3 regions of the Novipirellula caenicola genome follow, and region 2 is predicted to be linked to each of the others. Evidence: riboswitches for the same ligand, from Rfam matches in the RefSeq annotation. Region 2 holds a riboswitch; each other region holds the start of a gene.
What was found. A riboswitch is a leader RNA that binds a small molecule or an ion and turns the genes downstream of it on or off. The one in region 2 is predicted to bind cobalamin.
Positions count from the first base shown of each region.

Region 1: it holds a riboswitch for cobalamin, as region 2 does, so the genes downstream of both, ABEA92_RS09255 (DUF1559 family PulG-like putative transporter) here and ABEA92_RS11260 (DUF1559 family PulG-like putative transporter) in region 2, are expected to answer to the same signal.
Region 3: it holds a riboswitch for cobalamin, as region 2 does, so the genes downstream of both, ABEA92_RS14290 (ribonucleoside-diphosphate reductase subunit alpha) here and ABEA92_RS11260 (DUF1559 family PulG-like putative transporter) in region 2, are expected to answer to the same signal.

Region 1 covers NZ_BAABRO010000003.1:510,751-518,274, forward strand. Annotated here, with positions in the region: gene ABEA92_RS09240 (DUF1844 domain-containing protein) at 19-513, opposite strand; gene pyrG (CTP synthase) at 565-2,205, opposite strand; gene ABEA92_RS09250 (3-deoxy-manno-octulosonate cytidylyltransferase) at 2,268-3,146, opposite strand; cobalamin riboswitch at 3,282-3,570, shown strand; gene ABEA92_RS09255 (DUF1559 family PulG-like putative transporter) at 3,869-4,717, shown strand; gene ABEA92_RS09260 (DUF4465 domain-containing protein) at 4,800-7,524, shown strand, end outside.
Region 2 covers NZ_BAABRO010000004.1:440,189-447,712, forward strand. Annotated here, with positions in the region: gene ABEA92_RS11230 (ABC transporter ATP-binding protein) at 1-109, opposite strand, end outside; gene ABEA92_RS11235 (FecCD family ABC transporter permease) at 106-1,125, opposite strand; gene ABEA92_RS11240 (ABC transporter substrate-binding protein) at 1,122-2,069, opposite strand; gene cobU (bifunctional adenosylcobinamide kinase/adenosylcobinamide-phosphate guanylyltransferase) at 2,066-2,743, opposite strand; gene cobO (cob(I)yrinic acid a,c-diamide adenosyltransferase) at 2,749-3,378, opposite strand; gene ABEA92_RS11255 (cobyric acid synthase) at 3,375-4,910, opposite strand; gene ABEA92_RS11260 (DUF1559 family PulG-like putative transporter) at 5,043-6,056, opposite strand; cobalamin riboswitch at 6,253-6,452, opposite strand; gene ABEA92_RS11265 (polyprenyl synthetase family protein) at 6,696-7,524, shown strand, end outside.
Region 3 covers NZ_BAABRO010000006.1:112,482-120,005, reverse strand. Annotated here, with positions in the region: gene ABEA92_RS14295 (Kelch repeat-containing protein) at 1-969, shown strand, start outside; cobalamin riboswitch at 1,274-1,527, shown strand; gene ABEA92_RS14290 (ribonucleoside-diphosphate reductase subunit alpha) at 1,832-4,693, shown strand; gene ABEA92_RS14285 (hypothetical protein) at 4,719-5,000, shown strand; gene ABEA92_RS14280 (ribonucleotide-diphosphate reductase subunit beta) at 5,004-6,050, shown strand; gene ABEA92_RS14275 (DUF3859 domain-containing protein) at 6,619-7,056, opposite strand; gene ABEA92_RS14270 (TIGR00266 family protein) at 7,277-7,524, shown strand, end outside.

The DNA of each region.
Region 1 (7,524 bases), on a different contig from region 2:
GTCTGGGGGAGAAGTGGATTACGGCGTCGCTTTGGTGTTGACGTACATCATGCGAAGTGCGTGGAGGGCCTCAGAAAGCATTTTGGATTCATCGTCGCTGAGGTTGCCTTTGGTCTTTTCGCCAAGCATGTCGATCGTGTCGATGTAGTGTTTGGCAAACGGCTTATTGACTTTCGCTTCGCCACTGGCTGGATCTGGGATCTGGCCTAGTGTCGCCATCGCTTGCGTGAACAGCATCGAAATCAGCACTTCGAACGACGCCGGAGGTGGGCTCTGCAGTGCCGCCTCTTGGTCCGCTTTTTGGGCTTCGCCTGCGGCCGGAGTCTTTTGCTCGGCGGCTACCGATTTGTCGTCGCTTTCTGCTTCCGCCGACGCGTCCTTGTCGCCGCTTGACTCGGATTCCGCTTTCGCGCTGGCGGCTTCTTTTTCTTTGGCGACCTGCTCTTTCCAGTCGCTGTCAACAATGATTTTTGGTTCTTCGGACGGAGTTTCGTCGTGGTTGGGGTCGCTCATGACAATACCTTTGAAATCGATGATGTGTCGAGAGTTTGATTTCAGTTGTGCTTAGCGCTGGCTGACGCTGGGGGCTTCTTTGTCTTCGCGATGCAGGCGTCGGTTGACTGCCGCTTGGACGAACCCAGCGAACAACGGATGTGCCTTCAGCGGTTTGCTCTTGAATTCGGGGTGGTATTGAACGGCCACAAACCAAGGATGGTCAGGCAGTTCGACGATTTCAACGAGCCCGCCATCGGGGCTTGTGCCCGCAAAACGCATTCCGCTGGCTTCATATTGCTGGCGGAATTCGTTGTTGAATTCATAACGGTGGCGATGGCGTTCGTCCACTTGATCGCTTCCGTACGCCTTGCCCGAGATGCTGTCGCGGTCCAGTTTGGTCGGTTGGCTGCCCAGTCGCATGGTGCCGCCCATTTGCGTGACGTTTTGCTGTTCGTCGAGCAGGCAGATGACCGGGTGTGGGGTGTCTTTGTCAAATTCGCTCGAATGAGCGGCATCAAGTCCAACGACGTTGCGGCCGTATTCGATCACGGCGCACTGCATCCCCAGGCAGATACCGAGGAATGGGATACCGCGTTGGCGTGCGAATTGGATCGCTTGCACTTTGCCTTCGACCCCTCGTTCGCCGAATCCACCGGGAACCAGGATGCCGTGATAACCGCTGAGCAGTCGTTCGGCGCCTTCGCGTTCGATATCGGCACTTTGGATTCGTCCGATACGAATTTGAGCTTGGTGATGGATGCCCGCATGATCGATCGCTTCGTAGATCGATTTGTAGGCGTCTTTGTGTTCGGCGTACTTGCCGACCACTGCGATCGAGACTTCGTGGTGCGGGTTGCGAAGCCGGTGCAGTAGATCCGTCCACGGCGAGATATCCAAGCTCGATGCGGACAATCCCAATTTCTTGACCACGAGTTCGTCAAGCTTGTTGTCGACTAACGAAAGCGGGACTTCGTAGATCGAGAAGTCTTTGTCTTTTTCTTCGATGACGGCTTCGACCGGCACATTGCAGAACAGAGCGATTTTTTCGCGGTCATCGCGACTGATCGAATGTTCACAGCGGCAAACCAGCACGTCTGGTTGGATCCCGATTTCACGCAATTGGCCGACCGAGTGTTGGGTCGGTTTGGTTTTCAGTTCGTCGGCGGCCTTCAGGTACGGCACCAGCGTCAGGTGCATGTACAGGCAGTTTTCGCGTCCCACGTCGAGCGAAAATTGTCGGATCGCTTCGAGGAATGGCAGGCTTTCAATGTCCCCAACCGTGCCGCCGATCTCGGTAATCACGACGTCGACGTCGTCACCACCCATCCGCTTGATCACGGACTTGATCTCGTTGGTGATGTGCGGGATGACCTGAACGGTTTTGCCAAGGAATTGGCCTTTGCGTTCTTTTTCGATCACCGACAGGTAGATTTGCCCTGTCGTGTAGTTGCAGTCGCGAGAAAGTCGGCCTGAGGTGAACCGCTCGTAATGCCCTAGGTCGAGGTCGGTTTCGCTGCCGTCATCCAGGACGTAGACCTCGCCATGTTGGTAGGGACTCATCGTCCCAGGGTCGACGTTGATATAGGGATCCAGCTTTTGCATGCGGACCCGCAACCCTCGCTGCTCGAGCAGCATCCCCATCGAAGCGCTGGTCAAGCCTTTGCCAAGCGAACTAACAACGCCACCGGTTACAAAAATGTGTTTCGTCATGGAACGAAATCATAACGAAATGGGAAAAAGACGGAAGTCGTCGCAGGCCCAGCGAATCGCTTTTAGCCGATCCGCCCGACAAACGCTTGGAAATCGGCTTCGGTGTCGATTCCCGAGGCGGCCGATTGGACGCGGCCGACGACAATTCGCTTGCCCGCTTCGATCGCTCGCAGTTGCTCCAGACGCTCGGACTGCTCCAGCGGGCTGGGCGGTTGTTTGGAGAACCAATCCAGAAAATCGCGGCGATAGGCATACAAACCGACGTGGTGCCAAAACAGAGGCGGTTCCATTGCAAGCGTCTCTGGGGTGATCCCGCTGCGACAATGCGGCACAGCTTCGCGGCTGAAATAAATTGCGGTGCCGGCGAATTGAGAGGCCGCCGGTGTGGTGCCGGCATCCCCTTGGTTGTCCTTCGCAATCTTGCCCACTGTGTTATTGGCCTCGGCGTTGTCCACCTGCCCTGCCCTGCTCTGCCCTGCTTCGCATCCTCCCGCCGCAACGACGATTTTGACGCAGGCCGGGTCGTGCAGCAGTGATTCGCTGCGAATGGGGGTCCCAACGGTGGCAATGTCCGCGTTCGCATCGTGGATCAGCATCGTGCCGACAAGATCCACGGTGTGTGGATCAATTTCGGGTTCGTCGCCTTGGACGTTGATAAAGACGTCGAAATCGGGGAATTGGGCAGCAACTTCGGCAATTCGGTCGGTCCCGCTCGGGCAGTCCACGCGGGTCATGACCACGCGGCCGCCAAACGAATTGACTTCCTCGGCCAGTTTTTCGTCATCGACGGCAACCACGACGGCGTCGGCAATGCTGGCTTTCGACGCCGCTTCCCACGTGTGCTGGAGGATCGACTTGCCCCCCGCTCTGCGAAGCAGCTTTTCGGGGAGTCGCGTTGACGCCAAGCGAGCGGGGATGACGATCATGCAGCGATTATTCATCAGATTTCCGAAGTCCTCGTGTGAAAGAAAAGTCCTACTCTCGCCCACTATCATCCCGTCAAAAGTGGGGCAAGGTAAACCGGGGCGACCTTGCAAGTTGGGCGTTTGACAATGATTTGGCAAGCCGATAGAGTCGTCAGTTAACGGTGAGCGGTGCCGCAAAGTCAACGGATCTTGGGTTTTGCGGAAACAGGGAACTTCGGTGAAATTCCGAGACGGCCCGGCCGCTGTAACGGATGTTGTTCGCGAGGGAATGTCACTTTGGGGTGACGTTTTCGCGAACCGCCAACTTCTCACTCTTTCGTGCCATTGTTCTTGAAATTGTGTTTGTCGCCATTGGGCGTCGGATCATTTAGGAATGAGAAGGCGGAAGAAGATGGCATGCATCCCGAGTCAGAAGACCTACCGCGTCACCGGATGCTTTAGAACGCGCTGCGTGCGATCGAGTTGTCTGCAACCCGGTCGCTCACTTTGCGTTCTGAAAAAAACCTTCTTGGGTGAGGTTAGCGTCGCGATCGAACCGTCTCGCTGTGCAAAGGGCGTTTTGCAGTGAGCCGCTGTTGTTGATTTTCCTTGGCATGAATGCCGTCGATTGGCTCTCCCCCTGCCCTTCGCCTTTGCGAGTTTGGCGGAGGACGCTCGGCGACATCCAATCGGTCTTTCCCCTCTAAATCGTTGGCGGTACGTCGATGAGGTTCCTCGATTGTGAACGAACAAACCCGGTGCGGGACAGGCTCGCGGCCTGTCGTCCGCAGTCGGTTTCGTTTTCACACCTCGGTCGATCCAACGTTCGCAATCGCGACCGCGGTTTCACGCTGGTCGAGTTGCTGGTCGTGATTGCCATCATCGGAGCACTGGTGGGATTGTTATTGCCAGCGGTGCAAGCCGCACGCGAAGCCGCACGTCGGATGCAGTGCCACAATCGTTTGCATCAGATCGGGCTGGGGCTGCAAAACTATCACGCTGCGTTCAGTCAGTTTCCCATTGGGGTGATCCAACCACGTCCGCTGTGGCCAAAAGGCAAAGAGATTGCCTGGTCGGCAATGATGTTGCCGCAAATCGAACAGACCGCCGTTTGGCAGCAGATTGATTTCGGGGTTCCCTACGATGATCCCAAAAACGCCACCGCCGCTGCATCGGTCATCTCGACCTTTATCTGTCCTTCGACCCCTCGCAGCGACAATTTGAAAAAGGGTCGCGGGGTGACCGATTACGGTGGCATCTATGGCGAACGAATTCGCAGCACCAACAATCCGCCCTCGGGAGTGATGATTTATGACCGAGCGATCCGGTTTCGCGACATTTTGGACGGCACCTCCACCACCGTCGTGGTGTCCGAGGACGCTGATTTTCCCGATGGGCAATGGATCAACGGAAAGAACTTGTTTGACCAAGCTTTCCCGATCAACAAGGCGCCAAGTTTTGAAAACGACATGCGAAGTTTTCATCCGCAAGGCGTCAACGCAGCTTTTGCCGATGGATCGGTTCGCTTTCTTAACGAGAGCATGGACCTGACACTGCTGGCAGCCATTTGCACGCGTGCGGGTCACGAAGTGGTCTCGGATTTTTAGTTTTTACACGGTTAGCAACATCCTGTGTCGCTCGAGATTGAGCATTCGCACACAGATACTCTCTACACGATAAACACCTCCTATGCGTCAACGTACAAACCAACTTCGCCGTCGCCGCCGACTGATTACCGAACGACTCGAGGACCGCCGTTTGATGGCCGCCGGACCTTACGCTCCGGCAGCGGGCCAATCCGGCAGCACGGCGATCGCAATGGATGATCCCGCCATCATCGCCTGGGCAACCGATTGGCAGCAGTACGCTCCTGGTTCCGACGTCAGCGAGACGTTCCAGACACCGGACAAAGCGTTGGGCCCGGCGGCGGGAAACAGTTTTGATATCGTCTCGCTCGGCCGAGGCGGCGAGATCACGTTGCAGTTTGAAATTCCGATTCGTGACGGACTTGGGGCCGATTTCGCCGTTTTCGAAAACAGTGTGACCGACACGTTTCTCGAACTCGCGTTTGTCGAAGTCTCCTCCAACGGCACTGACTTTTTCCGTTTCGATACCGATTCGTTGACCAGTTCGTCGGTAGGCGCTTTTGGCAGCGTCGACCCGACGAACATTGATGGCTTTGCCGGAAAGTATCGGCAAGGCTTTGGAACGCCCTTTGACCTGAATGACTTGGCGGGCGTGAGTGCCGATTTAGATGTCAACGCAATCAGCTACGTTCGCATCATTGATATCGTTGGTGATGGATCACAAACCGATTCCAATGGCGATACCGTTTATGATCCCTATCCGACGGTGGGCAGTGCGGGGTTTGATCTGGATGCCATCGGTGTGATCAATCAAGCCGCCTATGACGTTTCGTCGGTTGGGTTCGAAGATGTCGGGCAATCGCTGACGCCTGAGTCGCACTGGAACGGGCCTGTTTCCGGTGGCACGACCAGCGAAGGGCCTTATGGGGACCAAGTCACCAAGGGCGAATTCACGAGCGACGAAGCACAGTTAAACAATGCCTACTCGCTTGACTATGGTTCTTGGTCGGGTTGGGCGTATTCCAATGAAACCAACACGTCGACCCCTGGGTTTGCGAACCAATTCAGCGCCATCACCGGTGGTGGTGCCAACGATTCCGCTACCTACGGTGTCGCCTTTGCCTCCGCGACCGGGGAAGACGTCGCGACGATTACGTTGCCCGAGGATGCCGGGGCACTGCAGTCGATCCAGATCACCAATACGACCTACGCCGCTTTGTCGATGCAAAACGGCGACTCGTTTGCAAAGAAATTCGGCGGCGCCTCGGGGACCGATGCGGATTGGTTCCTGTTGACGATCCAAGGAAAGGACGATTCGGGAACGAGTGTTGGCACCGTCGACTTTTACCTCGCGGATTTTCGCAGTGATGATTCGTCGTTGGATTACATCGTCGACACGTGGACCGACGTCGATCTGAGTTCGCTAGGCAATGCGAGTTCGCTCGAATTTTGGGTGACTTCGTCCGATGTCGGCCCGTTTGGGATGAACACTCCTGCCTACTTTGCCATGGATGAGTTGTCGTTTTTGACACCAGGAATTGCCGTCGATGTGCTCGATCATGCAATCGTTGAAAACGCTGGTGCGACCGCGACGACCGGACGGGTGACGCGGGGCGAGAAGGACTTGTCCGCTGCGATGACCGTTTCACTCTCGAGCGACACGGCCGGATTGATCATTCCGCCATCGGTCACGATTCCTGCAGGCCAGGCTTTTGTTGATTTCAACATCGGCGTCACCGATAACACCATCGGCAATGGGGATATCGTCGCCTCGATCACCGCAACCTCAGGCGGTTTGAGCGCGGTTCGTGCGATCACGATCACCGACGACGAGTTGCCCACCTTGATGGTGTCGGTGGAACCGGAATCGATTGACGAAGGGACCACGGTTTACGGAACGCTCACACGCATCTATTCGGATACGACCGAGGCGTTGACGGTCCAGCTTTCGAGTTCTTCGCCGACGATTGCTGCGGTTGCCTCGACGGTCACGATTCCCGCAGGCGCCGCTTCGGCGTCGTTCGCGATCTCGGCTGTCGATGATGATGTCGATCACGGCACGACCACGGTTCAGTTCACCGCGACGGCGACCGGTTTCTTGTCACTGCCAAGTTCGGTGGCCGTCAACGACAACGACCAACCCGCGATCCAGGTGACCGCTAACACTAACACGCTGAGCGAATCCGACGCTGTCCCCACCGCCCAGTTTGAAGATTTGGGGGTCGGTTTGGCGAACGAGTCGTTCGACAACGGGGCTAGCGGCAATGGCCAATTCATCAGTAACGGCTTGACGTTCAATAACGCTTACAACGCCACTTGGGGTTCATGGTCGGGTTGGGCGATCTCGAACACGACCGATACGGTGACCCCCGGGTACCTGAATCAATACAGTGCGATTGCGGGTGGCGGAGCGTATGGTTCGCGGACGTATGCCGTGTCGTCAGGGTACGCTGCCGATTTGCCTAGCATCACTCGCGATAGTGATAACGGGATTGGGTTCGAGCAGTTGTCGATCACCAATACGACTTATGCCGCGTTGTCGATGGCCAACGGCGATGCGTTTGCCAAGCAGTTTGGCGGCGCCGATGGATCGGATCCGGATTGGTTTTTGTTGACGATCGAAGGGGTCGACGAAGCAGGCGATTCGGTCGGGACGGTCGAGTTCTATTTGGCGGATTATCGTTTCGATGATGACTCGCTCGATTACATCGTCGACGATTGGACGGTGGTCGATGTGTCGTCACTCGAGGGCGCCGTGAAGCTCGAATTCGCTTTGAGTTCTTCGGATGTCGGCGGGTTTGGGATGAACACACCTGCCTACTTTGCCG
Region 2 (7,524 bases):
CTCCCAGCAGCACCAAGATTTCGCCTGCGCAAAATTCCAACGAGATCGAATCGAGAATCAAACGATCGGCGTACGAAAAAGTCAGCCCTTGGGCATAGAAACGAGTCATGATGCCAAGCCTCCTACTTTTGCACGCGTTTTGAGTAAAAACAGAAAGAAAGGGCAGCCGAGGATCGCAGTAACAATCCCCACCGGCAGCTCGGCCGGAGCCACAATCGTGCGTGCCAAACCGTCGGCAATCAATAACAAGGTGGCTCCCACCACTGCACTCATGGGAATCAAAAAGCGATGTCGCGGCCCCACCAGCGCTCGGGCAATATGGGGAGCGATCAAGCCAATGAATCCGATGATGCCAGCGGCGGCGACGGCGGCGGCCGTTGCCAAACTGGATCCCGTGACCATCAAAATGCGAAAGCGAACTAAGTCCAAGCCTAACGATTGAGAGGCAACGTCCCCGAGCGAGAACGCATCGAGTGCTCGCGACAAACTGAACAGAATGCTGAATCCCGCAAACGATGCGATGGCAGTCGCGAACACAACGTTCCAATCATTGTCCGCTAAACTGCCCATCAACCACGCCAGGATCACAACCACCTTTTCCTCATGCAAATACATCATCAGTGAAACCAGGGCGTTGATCATGCTGCTAAGTGCCACTCCGGCCAACAGCAGCGAAAGTGAAGAACCGTCGCGACCGACCGATCCAATCGCAAAGACGACGATCACCGCGAGAATCGATCCCAACAGGGCTGCGAGTGCGGTGCCGCCAAGCCCCATGACACTGACCTGAAACCCCGTGACCAACGCTAGTGTCACCCCCAACGCTGCGCCGCTGGAGGCACCAATCACGTACGGGTCGGCCAACGGATTACGGAACAAGGCTTGAAAACCGACGCCCGATATTCCAAGCGATCCGCCGACGAAACAAGCGGTCACGATGCGTGGCAAGCGGAGCTCCCACAAGATCGCCTGTTCGGTCGAAGTTAAACTGACGCCATCGCCGCCGATCAACCACTGCACGACGCTGGCGAGTCGAATGGGGATCGGCCCGACGATCAGACTGACTAACGCCAGCACCAACAACAGCACGCAGGAAGCGACAAGGACAAAAATACAACGGTTCAAAGATCGGATCCCTTCATCATCACCACTTGATCGGGATAAACCGCGGTGATCATTTGTTCGAGTGCATCGATCAGTCGCGGCCCGCAGCGTGAAACTTGATCGCCATCAATCAAGAAAACTTGTTGCTCGCGAATCGCAGCAATCTCGCTCCAACCTTGGCGTAAGAGCAATTGCTGAACACTGACTTGGTCAGCGTGGGTCGAGGGCGCCAAAATCACCTCGGGATTTCGATGCACCACCACTTCGCTGCTGACTTTGGGGTAGCGCACCGATGTGTCGGCAAAAATGTTTTTCATACCGCCAAGTGTCAGCAATTCGCCGATGAACGAATTCGGCCCCGCCGTCATCAGCGGATCGTCCCAAACCTCATAAAACACGCTTCGACGCTCACGCGGCGGTATCTGCTCGACCAACGAGGTCACGTGATCGAGTCGCGTCGTCATCGAATTCACTAACGCGTCGGCTTCGGATTCTCGGCCGAGAACCTTTCCTAGCAAGCGAGCTTCTTGAAACAGGGCTTGAAGGTTTTCGGGACCGATCGCGATCACGGGAATGCCGAGTCGCGTCAGCGGATCGACTAGCGGTTGATGGGTATCCCATTTGCAAAGCACGAGATCCGGCTGCAAGCTGAGAATGGTTTCACGACTAATGCTTTCCAACGTTCCGGCTCCCACGCGAGGCACCTCGGTGGCGGCATCGGGGTAATTGCAATGTTTCGTGGCCCCGACAACTTGAGGACCGGCACCGATGGCAAACAATAACTCCGTCGTCGATGGGGATAGCGAAACGATCCGTCGTGGTATCGCTTCGAACCGCAGCTCGCGATCCAAGCGATCAACGACCACGACGCTGGCACCCGTAGGAGGCGCGGGCCTCTGTGGCGAGTGGTCGTGGCAACCAAGGATGGCCAACAACAAGCTGAGGATAATAACGTTCTGAGTCATCGAATCTCCTTGGTGCTCGTCGCCTGTAAATGGCTCGACGCTTGCTGCACCGTGGTCGCAATCGCAGACACCTCGACGGGTAATCCCGCCACCATCAAGTAGGTCGCGGTGGCGTGGGCCGCAAGCGTTTGGTTGGCTCGTCCTAACAAGTCTCGGAACTGACGTCCGAGCGAGTACTCCGGCACGATCCCCATGCCGACTTCGCCGGAGACGACGATCAGATGCACGCAGTGACGTTCGGCGAATTGAATCAATTCATCCACTTCGGTTTCCAAACGACTTTCGATCGACGCGTCCGTGGCTTCGATGACAGGTTCGCGTGGGGCCTGATTATCCTTGTGGAGGGGATCGTGCACAGGATCCTCGCTCAGCATCACATTGCTGGTTAAAAGCGTCAGACAATCCACCAGCACCACCGCGGGCAGCGATGGCATCGCGGCTAACGTTTTACCGATACCGCGAGTCCGTTCGAGTGTCTGCCACGTCGCAGGGCGTGACCGGCGGTGCAGTTCGATCCTTTGCAACATTTCTTGGTCGCCCACTTCGGCGGTGGCCACAAACAGCACGTCGTCATGGCCCAGCTCGAGCGCCAAGGAGTGTGCAAATTGGCTCTTGCCACTTCGCACACCGCCTAGGACCAAGGTCAGCGTTCCTTTGCGTTGGGGGTGAAGCATGTCGCTCAAAACTCGACTCCGCGTTGGGGTTTCACACCGTGCCCGTACGGGTGTTTGATGACTTTCATTTCGGAAACGAGGTCGGCGATTTCGATCAATTCGGGACTTGCGTTGCGGCCGGTCAAAACGACATGCAACATTTGTCGTTTCTGCTTCAATTCATCGATGACTCGCGTAATCGCTACATAGTCATATTTGGTCGCGATGTTCAATTCATCGAGGATCACCATGTCGAACGATGGATCTCGCATCAATTCGACTGCTTTTTGCCAGCCTTTTTCAGCGGTTGCGATATCCCGCTCGCGGTCTTGCGTTTTCCAAGTGAACCCTTCCCCGAGCGTGTGCATTTCGACGGGTAGATCGAGCTTGGCAAAAAACGCGGCCTCCCCGGTCGGGATCGCTCCTTTGATGAACTGGACGATCCCGACCTTCATCCCTTGCCCGAGTGCCCGGATCGCCATCCCAAACGCCGCAGTCGATTTTCCTTTGCCGGCTCCGGTGTGAACGATGATCAACCCTTTTTCGATCGTTGCTTTGGCAAGCTTCCGATCGGCAGCCTCGTTGATGCGAACCATCTTCGCTTTGTGTTCTTGGTTAACGTCGCGTTCTTGGTGTCCGTCGTTTGCTGGATTCATTTAGAAGTCTCCTGATGCCAGATAATCTGTTCGAGTTGTTGGATGTCGATATGCGATTCAAAGGCGTCCGCAAGCCGATCCAGCGATGTGGTCAGAACGTCGTCGGCATTGACCGAGGACGAGTCTTGCGAAAATGTTTGGAATGTTCTCAGCCATGCATGACGAAAGGCGTCGTTGTGAAACAGACCGTGCAGGTAACAGCCCCACACGCGACCATCGGCGGAACGGGCACCGTCCGATGCGTTCGCAGGCGGCACCGATCCAGTCGACAAATTTGCTCGCTGAAGCCATGTCGATTGCGAAACCGTTTGGCCCACATGAATCTCGTAGCCGCGGACCCGTTGTCCCTGTGTACCGGGCGCGATTGCGTCGTCGGTAATTTGAGTTTCGACTTGAAAGGTTTGTTTTTCGTGCTGAAACGTCGTCTCGATCTCGAGCAACCCGAGACCCTCGACACGGCTGCGAACATGTTCGAGATGATGAGGGTTGTTGATTCGGCGACCGAGCATTTGATAGCCGCCGCAGATCCCAACTACCCTGGATCCCTGGTCATGGGACGCCATGATGCACTGCTGCAATCCGGTTGATCGCAGCCAATCCAAATCCGCGATCGTATTTTTGGTGCCTGGCAGAATAATCAGATCGGGGCGTCCGAACGATCCCGACGAACGAACGTAACGGAGCGACACGCCCGGTTCATTCTCCAGTGGATCGAAGTCGTCAAAATTTGCGATGTGAGGGAACTGAATGACGACCACATTGATCCCGCCGGCGTCGCACGTGGGTGCAGGGTTGAAAGATTTCTCGGACAGCGTGGCCGCGTCTTCTTCGGGCAACCGCAGCGAATCGATCCAGGGCAAGACGCCTAGAACAGGAACCTCGCCTCGCGTTTGGAGCATCTCGACACCGCGATCAAACAGCCGTAAATCACCACGAAACTTGTTGACAATTAGCCCCCGCACGAGTGCTCGATCTTCGGGCGTTAACAACCAAAGGGTACCCAGCAGCTGAGCAAACACACCGCCTCGTTCGATGTCGCCCACCAGCAGCACAGGCGATTGGCAATAACGAGCGACTGACATGTTGACCATTTCGACATCGGCGAGGTTGAGTTCCGCCGGGCTGCCGGCCCCTTCGATCACGACCAATTCATATTCGTCTCGCATCCGATCCAATGCATCGGTAACCACACCCCAGTATTCGCTGCGACGGCGGAAGTAAGCTGCCGCTGCGAGCGATCCGAGCGGTCGACCGTTGACAATCACTTGCGAATGCGAGTCCCCCTCGGGTTTCAGCAAGATCGGATTCATATCGGCGGTCGGGGGCGCCCCTGCGGCGATCGCTTGCAGAGCTTGAGAACGCCCAATCTCGGATCCGTCCGCGCAAACGGCAGCGTTATTGGACATGTTTTGAGCCTTGAACGGAGCAACGCGGACACCCCGACGCGCAAAGCAACGACAGATCGCCGCAGTCAGCAAACTCTTGCCCGCCGACGAGCTCGTTCCTTGGATCATCAATGTCTTGGCGGTCATCGTTGTCTCACTTTCATTGCTGCAATTTTTTCGTGCCTTGCTTCCCGCCAAGCCGAACGAACACTTCCCGTCGAGCCAAATGAACGCTCACCGCCCCAGTGGAAGCAAGGCAAAGCTTGTCCGAGGATCGGCTTAGTCCAACGTCACCACTTCGTGTCCATTGCGGCTCACAAGTGCGACAAGCTGATCGATGGGCAGCGAGCTCGTCAAAAACCGCACCGAACCATCGGCGACCAAGGTTTGTGCCCCACCGACATGAAACGAGTAGACTTCGTTGTCGTTGCTGCAATTGATCGAACACGATCCTGGGCGGATCGCGGTGTTGCCTTCGGGCGTTGCCCCATCCACGGTGAAGCCTTTGTTATGACTGGCCCACACGCCGCCGGTTGGAAACGGACGCGTGACACTGGAACTGCCGCTCCACGTTTTCGGAGACGCCCCATCGCCGACGAGTCGACCGTTTTGGAAAAGTTCGGGTCGACCGGCACACTCGACAACGAGCAGGGTGTTTGACAGACCATCGATAACATCCGATAGCCGCACGGCGGTCGATTTTAAGATCCCACAATTCCGAGGATCATGCAGTTGCTGCGATGCGGGCAACACGGCGTTGAGCTGCGTCCCAACGCCACCGACGTTGGCGTAATCGGTTGTTGCACCGTCGTAAAAGTCACGAGCGGACAATGTGTACGAGGTCGTCGTGGCATTGGCGTAATCGACCAGCACGGTCCATTCGAAACCACGACGATCGGGAACCGACGGACAGCTCATGGCGGGCACTTTGGCGCTGACCGCGTCCGCGTTTTGCGGATCGTGCCAGTGGTAATTTCCATCAAAGGATTGGAACAGGCCATCTTGTTCAATGAATGGAAGCACCGCCGTGAACCAACTGCCGCGTTTGGTAATGAACCCTTTTCCTTGACTCGGAGAGGACGATTGCGCTGGCCAAACCCGATACGCGGACTCGTAATTGTGCAGTGCCAATCCGATCTGTTTCAGATTGTTTCCACACTGCATTCGTCTCGCCGCCTCGCGGGCGGCCTGGACCGCGGGCAATAGCAGCCCGACTAAGACGCCGATGATTGCGATCACCACCAGCAATTCGACCAACGTGAAACCTTGTGACCGACAATAACGCTTGCTCATCTTGTTCCTCGAGTGAATGAGCGGAGGCGTGAACCTCCGGCGCAGCCCCCCCGGCAGGATCAATCGATCACGTATCACGACTCTGGCGCAGACAAACGAAGATCGCATCACGCCCACATTGCGGTCGCGATACCAATTCCCGAAATCATCAAGGTAGAGACGCGATAGTTCCCAATTCCCCGAGGGTACTACCACAACTAAAAATGACGTTTGGGCAGGTCTTCTGGCTCCCGGATTATTTGTCCCCCACGCCTTCCCGAGGTCGATTCGACCACAGTGGCATTGTGCGGGGTTCATTTCCGGTTACAGCGGCGGGACCGCAACGGATTTGCACCGTTTTCCCTATTCTCTGAAGCGACGACAGGTCGATTCAGCACCCAAGTCTTGCCGAAGTATGCGGCTCGAAAGCGTCGATGTCAACGAGAGCTCGGCGGGGCGTGAGAGGCTAAGCCCTATCGCCAAAACCGCGATTTGTTGCCAAGCTATGGCTGGAATTAACGTCGCGGCTAGAAATCGTTAAATTTCTAGCAAGCTAGCGGGGGGATTGTCGGTTGCTTCGCGTGCTTTATTGCGGTTCCATCGGAATGTGGTATGCCGCATCGGCTCGTCCATCCTGTTTCACTTTACGGTTTCGCCGAAATGGATTCGACCTCAACCTTTCACGCTGCTCAATTGACGACGGAAAATCATCGCGAATCTCGCCCTAGCGAATCCAACGGCCACGCGATTTCGGGTGCCTTGGCCGACCAATTTGCCAAGTTGTATGGCCCGGTCGCCGCAGAGCTTCTGCTTGTCGAAAAACGATTCCACCAAGAGCTGCAGTCGCCCTATGAATCGCTCGTCCCGGTGCTCCGCCACGGTACTCAACTAGGCGGAAAACGGCTGCGACCCGCGATGTTGCTGTTGGCCGCCTCGGCCGTTGGATCGGTCCGCGAGGACCACGTGGTGCTGGGGGCGGTGATCGAAATGGTGCACACCGCCACGCTGATCCACGATGACGTCCTGGACGATGCGGATACCCGCCGGCATGTGCCCACGGTCAACGCCAAGTGGAACAATCACACCAGCATCTTGTTGGGCGACTACCTGTTTGCCCAAAGCTTTCGCTTGGCGGCGACCTTGCCCTCGACCGAAGCATGTCGCTGGATCGGCGAAGCGGCGCGATTGGTGTGCGAAGGCGAAATGCGGCAAGTGTTGAAGCGAGATGTATTGGATATCGACGAGACGACCTACATCGAGATGATTCAGGGTAAGACCGCCGAACTGTGCCGAGTCGCCTGCCAATTGGGATCCCATTTCGCTGATGGCAGCCCCGAAGTCACCACATCGCTTGCTGAGTACGGAGACTCACTTGGCATCGCCTTTCAGATTGCCGATGACTACCTCGATCTATGGGGTAGCGACGAGCGCGTCGGAAAGACGCTCGGGACCGATCTTCAGCAGGGCAAAATCACCTTGCCGGTCATTC
Region 3 (7,524 bases), on a different contig from region 2:
TCAGCCCGCGCTAACGAATCAAAAATGACGAAATCAAATGAATCGTCGGTCACCGTCAAAGCCTCGTCACTTCCAGATTTGCCGCGGAAGTTGACCAGTTTCGGTGGCGCGGTCGCAAACGGAAAACTGTTTGTTTACGGCGGTCACATCGGAGATGCACATTCGTATTCCACCGCTGAACAGTCCAATGCATTTTGGTCGCTCGATCTGCCCGGTGGACAGTCTTGGGATTCGTTGCCCTCGGGACCCAAGTTGCAAGGCTTGGCAATGGTCGGCCACGGCAATTCGGTGGTGCGAATCGGCGGCTTTACCGCGATGAATGACGAAGGCGAAACGCATGATTTGCAATCGCAAGCAACGGTCAGCCGTTATGACATTGCGGCCAAACAGTGGAAGGACGACACTCCGCTGCCTGAACCACGATCTTCGCACGCTGCTGCGGTGATCGGCGACCAAGTCTATGTCGTTGGCGGATGGGCGATGTCGGGCGAGAATGAAACCAAGTGGCACAACACCGCGTGGACCGCCGACTTGAGCCAGCAGCCATTGCAGTGGAAAGCGATCGCAGCGCCACCGTTTGAGCGACGTGCATTGTCGGTCGCTGCACATGACGGACGGATCTATGTCGTGGGCGGCATGGATCAAGAGGACGGACCGAGCACCGAAGTCGATGTCTTTGATCCAAAGTCGAACCAGTGGTCCAAGGGAGCTTCGCTGATCGGTGAAGCGATGACCGGTTTTGGATGCTGGGCTCAATCCCATGCCGGTCACTTGTACGTCAGCACCGTCAACGGCACGATCCAACGTTTGACCGAGGACGGCGACGATTGGGAGATCGTAGGCAGCTACGATCCCGGACGCTTCTTTCACTGCATGTTGCCACTTGATGATAAATCAATGGTGATGGTAGGTGGTGCCAACATGTCGATTGGACGCTTTACAAATCTCGAGATCGTCGAGATCCAATAGTTACCGACGAACCATCGGTTGACCGTAAAACCGCATTGCCCCGTCGCATGACGGGGCTGCTTGCCCCTGCAAATCATAAATCGCCTCCCAATCCGACGCGTCAGCGAGGGACCAAATCAAGATCCATTTTCCCTCACTTACGCTTCGATTGATGACGCATGGGGAAGTCGGAAACCACGCCCCTTGGGATCGAAATCTTTACTGTCGTCGTCTCGAAATCTCAAGAAATCTCGCGAAAAACGAGTCCAAACGAAAACAAACGACATTGTGCTAGCAAAGCATTGACGTCACCGTGTCAGCTGTTAGATTCTTAAGCGTTCGTGGTGACTTGCGGTGTTTCTACACTCGCGAGTGAACAGGGAACTCCGGTGAAATTCCGGGATGGTCCAGCCGCTGTGAACTGCCCTCGGATGCGTAAATCAAACGCATCCAAACCGAAACTCTTTCATTCAAAACGCCATTGCTCGGGAAACCTGTGTGACAGGAAATCGGGGCGAGAAGGCTGTGAGAACTCGGTCGGCAGTAAGTCAGAAGACCTACCACGAAATAGACGATTTCGTGCCCTCTTGGATTGGGGTGATCGTTGCGATGTGATTCGACGGGAATGTCTGCCGAAAGCCGATTGGCTGCACGGGCAACTTGATCTTCTGTGAATCGCGTCGATTCGTTTTTCATTGTTCGTGAGCTTCTGCTCGATCACTGTTATCGCCGTATCACCAGGCTAGCTGAAGGTCCATGCAACATGGTTTTCAGCCTGAGCTGACGGTACGCGCGAACCCATTGGGCCAACCCCGCCACGGCATTTGCAATCCGTCGCTGGCCCAAGATCGAACCGAGCTAGCACTGCAGACTTAGGATGACCATGTCAAACACGACTTCGGCACAGGCAAGCCCCACCACCGTATTGAAAGTTCGCAAACGCGATGGTCGCGAAGTCGACATGGACCGTGGTCGCATCGAATCGGCGATCGAAAAAGCGTTCCGCGCGGAATTGAACCTCGCCGAAGGCCAACCGCTTGCACCACAAATCGAGCAAGATGTGCTGGCGATCATCGACCAAGTCTATGAGTTTGCGTCCGGGGATGCGGCGTCGGGCTGCCTGAGTGTCGAACAGATCCAGGACGTCGTCGAAATTGGCTTGATGCAGCGAGAGCATTTTCGAGTCGCGCGTCGCTACATCCTGTACCGAACCGAGCATGCACGACTGCGAGCGGTGCGTCACGTCGACTCGGGACTCGACGAATTGTCCATCGACAACAGCGGTTCTGCCCCGAAATTGCGGCTGCAGATTGAACCGGGCGTGCATGTTGCATTTTCAGAAGCCAAGCTGAAAACATTTCTCGAATCGATTCCCGAGTCGACGCTACCGAACATCGAGACCAGCGAGATCGTTGCCGAAGTCATTCGCGGATCGTTCGACGGAATGACTCCCGAGGACATCGCCCGCGCGCTTGTGCTTTCCGCTCGCAGCCGTATCGAGCGAAGCATGGACTATGACCGCTTTGCTGCGGCAATGCAGTTGGCCATCGTGTATCGCCAAACGCTGGGTTTGACCCAAATTGACGAGGACTTTGCGGACACTTATCGCGATCGTTTTGAACACTACGTGATCGAAGGGATTCGCTGCGGTCGACTGTCCGAACAACTGCGAAGCTTCGATCTTCAACGACTTGCCGACGCCTTGCTACCCGAACGAGACAAGCTGTTTCGCTATTTGGGCGTGCAGACGATTTACGACCGCTACTTGCTGCATGTGGACGGACGCCGAATCGAAACCCCGCAATACTTCTGGATGCGAGTCGCGATGGGACTAGCCCTTCGTGAAGATGAAGACCAGCGAACCGATCGGGCGATCGAGTTCTATCAACTGCTGTCGTCGTTCCGGTTCACCAGCGCGACGCCGACACTGTTCAACTCGGGCACTCAGCATCCGCAATTGAGCAGCTGCTACTTGACGACGGTGCAAGACGACCTGGCTCACATTTTCAAAAGCATTGGCGACAACGCGATGCTTTCCAAATGGGCGGGCGGGCTAGGCAACGACTGGACGAGCGTCCGTGCCACCGGTTCGCTAATCAAGGGCACCAATGGGACAAGCCAGGGGGTGATTCCCTTTTTAAAGATCGTCAATGACGCGGCGGTGGCGGTGAACCAAGGCGGCAAACGCAAAGGGGCGGTATGTGCCTACCTTGAGCCTTGGCATCTTGATTTCGAAGAGTTCTTGGATCTGAGAAAGAACACCGGCGATGATCGCCGCCGGACGCACGACATGCACACCGCGGCGTGGATCCCCGATCTGTTCATGCAGCGGGTTCGCGAAAATGGAACGTGGACGCTGTTTAGCCCCGACGAAGCAAGCGATCTGCACGACACCTACGGCCGTCGTTTCCGCGAGCGGTACGAGCATTACGAACGCCTCGCCGCTGCAGGCAAAATGAAACAACATCGCCAAGTTTCGGCAACCGAGTTGTGGCGAAAACTGCTCACTCGCACGTTTGAAACCGGGCACCCCTGGGTAACATTCAAAGATCCGTCGAACATCCGCAGCCCGCAAGACCACGCCGGCGTCGTGCATAGCAGTAACCTTTGTACTGAAATCCTGCTAAATACCAGCGAAGACGAAACCGCTGTTTGCAATCTGGGCAGCGTCAATCTGGCCGCCCATATCGTCGACGGTCGATTGGACCATGATTTATTGAAAGCGACGATCACCACCGCGATGCGGATGTTAGATAACGTGATCGACATCAATTTCTATCCCACCATCGAAGCGCGTAACGCCAACCTTCGCCATCGCCCCGTGGGCCTTGGGTTGATGGGATACCAAGACGCACTGCATCGACTACAGATCGCCGTAGCCAGCGACGAAGCGATCGAGTTCGCCGACCGCAGCATGGAAGCGATCAGCTACTACGCGTTGTTGGCATCGAGCCAATTGGCGGCCGAGCGAGGCCGGTACGAATCGTACAGCGGGTCGAAATGGGATCGCGGACTGTTGCCGATCGACACGATTGAATTACTGCAACAAGAACGCGACACGCCGGTCGACGTCGACCGATCGATGACGATGGATTGGCAAGTCGTTCGCGACTCAATCGCCACGCACGGGATGCGAAACAGCAACTGTTTGGCGATCGCGCCCACCGCGACGATCTCGACCATCATCGGGGTGACTCAGTCGATCGAACCGACTTACAAATTGTTGTACGCCAAGAGCAATTTGTCGGGCGAGTTCACTCAGATCAACGAACCGCTTGTGGATGTATTGAGTGAACATGGCTTGTGGGATGCCCCCATGCTCGATTCACTCAAGTACCACGATGGATCCTTGTCTGACATCCAGCGTATCCCCGAATCGATCAAGCGTTTGTTTGCCACGGCGATGGAGATTGAACCGAAATGGTTGATCGAAGCCGCCTCGCGACGCCAAAAATGGATCGACCAGGGCCAATCACTGAACCTGTATTTGGCCAAACCGAGTGGGAAATCGATTGATGCGATGTACCACCTGGCATGGCAACGCGGACTGAAAACGACGTACTACCTGCGTTCATTGGCAGCCACCCAAGTGGAAAAGTCCACGGTCGATGTGAACCGGCACGGCATCCAACCGCGGTGGATGAAATCGCAGAGTCAATCGGGGCAGATCCGTGTCGATCGCATGCCCACCCCCGCTGCTTCGGCTTGCTCGATCGACGATCCCGATTGCGAGGCGTGCCAATAGTCGTGGCACGAACGAATTCGACGCAATGCTGTTTTACGTCAATTGGCTCGAACGCGGTTTCCGTGTTGTTCACACCCCAGGCATCGCGCGTGCGTTTGTTCGGGTCGAGAACAATGGCGACCATTTTACGCTGACGGACCTAGGCGGATTCGATTTGCCACAGCGAAACGGGCCTTTCCAAGCAACCCACTTTAACAAACACGATGAAGTGATCGAAGGTCCGATCACTTGCAACACCCGTCTTGGCTTAGCCGCTTGGCTTCGCTCTCGATCCACCATTCCCATTCCTACCGACCCGAGGATGTAGGCCATGAACGCACCCCAAAACACTCAACTTCAAGCCGATCGTTTTGCCGCTAACGAAAAACGTTTGATCAACTGCAGCCAGGTGGACGTCAACCAATTGATGCCGCTGAAATACAATTGGGCGTGGGAGCACTACCAAAACGGATGCGCCAACCACTGGATGCCAACCGAAGTGCCGATGACCAAGGACATCGAAACATGGCGAAGCGACCGATTGAGCGACGCGGAACGCCGCGTGATCATGCGAAACCTCGGCTTCTTTTCGACCGCTGAAAGTCTGGTTGGCAACAACCTGGTTCTCGCGATTTTCAAACACGTCACCAATGCCGAATGTCGTCAATACCTGCTTCGACAAGCGTTCGAAGAAGCCGTACATTCGCACACGTTCTTGTACGTCGTCGACAGTCTGGGGCTAGACGAAGGCGAAGTGTTCAACATGTATCACGAAGTCCCCGCGATCGCTCGCAAGGATGCGTTTGAAACCGAGTTGACCGCCGAAGTGCTTGATCCGCACTTCACCACGTCCACGGACGAAGGAGCTCAAGCGTTCCTGAAAAACTTGATCGGCTATTACCTGATCATGGAGGGGGTGTTCTTTTACACCGGCTTTGTGATGATGTTGTCGTTTCATCGCCGCAATCTGATGACCGGGATTGGAGAGCAGTTCCAATACATCTTGCGAGACGAAACGATTCACCTGAATTTTGGGATTGATTTGATCAACGGCATCAAAGCCGAGAATCCTCACTTGTGGACCGAAGCGTTCCAAAACGCGATGATCGACCGCGTCAAGCAAGCGGTCGAATTGGAACTTGATTACGCACGCGATTGTTTGCCGACCGGAATCTTGGGACTCAATCACGACCTGTTCCGCGACTACGTCCAATACATTGCCGACCGGCGACTCGAGCGGATTGGGTTACCAATGCAATATGGATCGTCCAATCCATTTCCCTGGATGAGCGAGACGATGGACTTGGCCAAAGAGAAAAACTTTTTCGAAACGCGTGTGACCGAGTACCAATCCGCCGGCAGTCTCAGCTGGGATTGACCCGCTAACGCCGCGACGCTTTTTCGAGTAGCTACCTTCGCCAGAAGGTGGTGATTCGTATTGGCTGGTGACCATCCACGCTCTGGCGAGCGTAGCTACAGGACGCAGACGCTGAAATTTGCAGTCTTAGGCCGGAGGCCGACACGCCCCATGTCGGTGGCGTGAGCCTGGACAACTAAAACGTTGCGGTTCTTGTGATTTTTGGTTGCGTTAGTATTCTGCCACCTCTCCACCAACTTCGTTGGGGGAGAGGTCGAATGGAGCCTTCAGCGACATTCGGGTGAGGGGGCTGACCGAGCAACTCGCTCACCAACGCAAAAGCCGTTTGCACCTGAATTGCTCGGATAATAGCGCGGTCGCCCCCTCACCCGAGCAACGCCTTAAGGGCGTGCTCGACCTCTCCCCCGACTTCGTCGGTGGAGAGGTGACTACGTTATAGGCTGGAAGAAAAACTCACCCCAATATCCGACATCAATACCAGAGTTTTAGCGGCTCAGCGCTAGCCACCGGCACCGAATTTCCGCCTATGTTCTCTCGCATGTCCGCTACCGCATCGGTACCGCTGGATTTACGGCCGTTCGTTTGGTGGAGCGAGGGTGTATTCCGCGGGGCCCTCATCGTCGCGGTAGAGTTCAAACGTTTTCTCGGCGACAACCTTTTCGTCCATCTCGATCGTCAACTGCCACAGCCCTAACTTGTCCTCGATCGGTTCCCAGATCGTATCACCGAGATAAAAATTCCAATCGTTTTGTTTGACGTACACGATCCCGTCAAACGGGGGTCTTCTCTTGCCGTCGGCGTCTAGGATGCCGGGGTGATCGATGCAATAACGCAGCGATTGGTTCTTGGCGTTTTTAATGTTGACCACAAAGCCAAATTCGACGCCGACCTCGGCTCGCACGGAGGTGGTTGATTTGCAGAATCGCGGAAGCTCTTTGGAATCGGCATCCCATTGGGTGTAGATCCCAAACGTACGCATCCGAATCTCAGGTTTTCGTTTCGCCATAAAAAGGTGGGAGAGGGAAAGCGTGTCGACGTGTGTGTTCGGGGGCGGATCATACCCGGTGATTCGCCCAGTGGCGCCCCCTGTGATGATTTCTTACGCTATAAATAGCAGGCTGTTTTAAATCATCCAGTGGCTGCGACGCGGGACGTTTTCCTGCGAAGCCCCTTGATTCAAAGACGAGCCGCAAAACATTCCTTGTCGATTTTGCCAGAGTACTCACATGACCCTCAATCTCCACTGCCAATGCGGAAAGCAATTGGCGATTCCTGAAACTTACGCCGGAAAACGAGTCAAATGCCCGTCTTGCGCTGCGGTCCTGCAAGTGCCTGCATTGCCCGAACCGATCGATGTGGTCGCCGATACGCCGGTCAGTTCGTTTCCGGTGTCCGCTGCCCCCAAAAACATGCATCGATCGGGGCATGGCGGCGGTGCCAATCGCCGTAGCCATGAAGTGGATTACGAAATCGT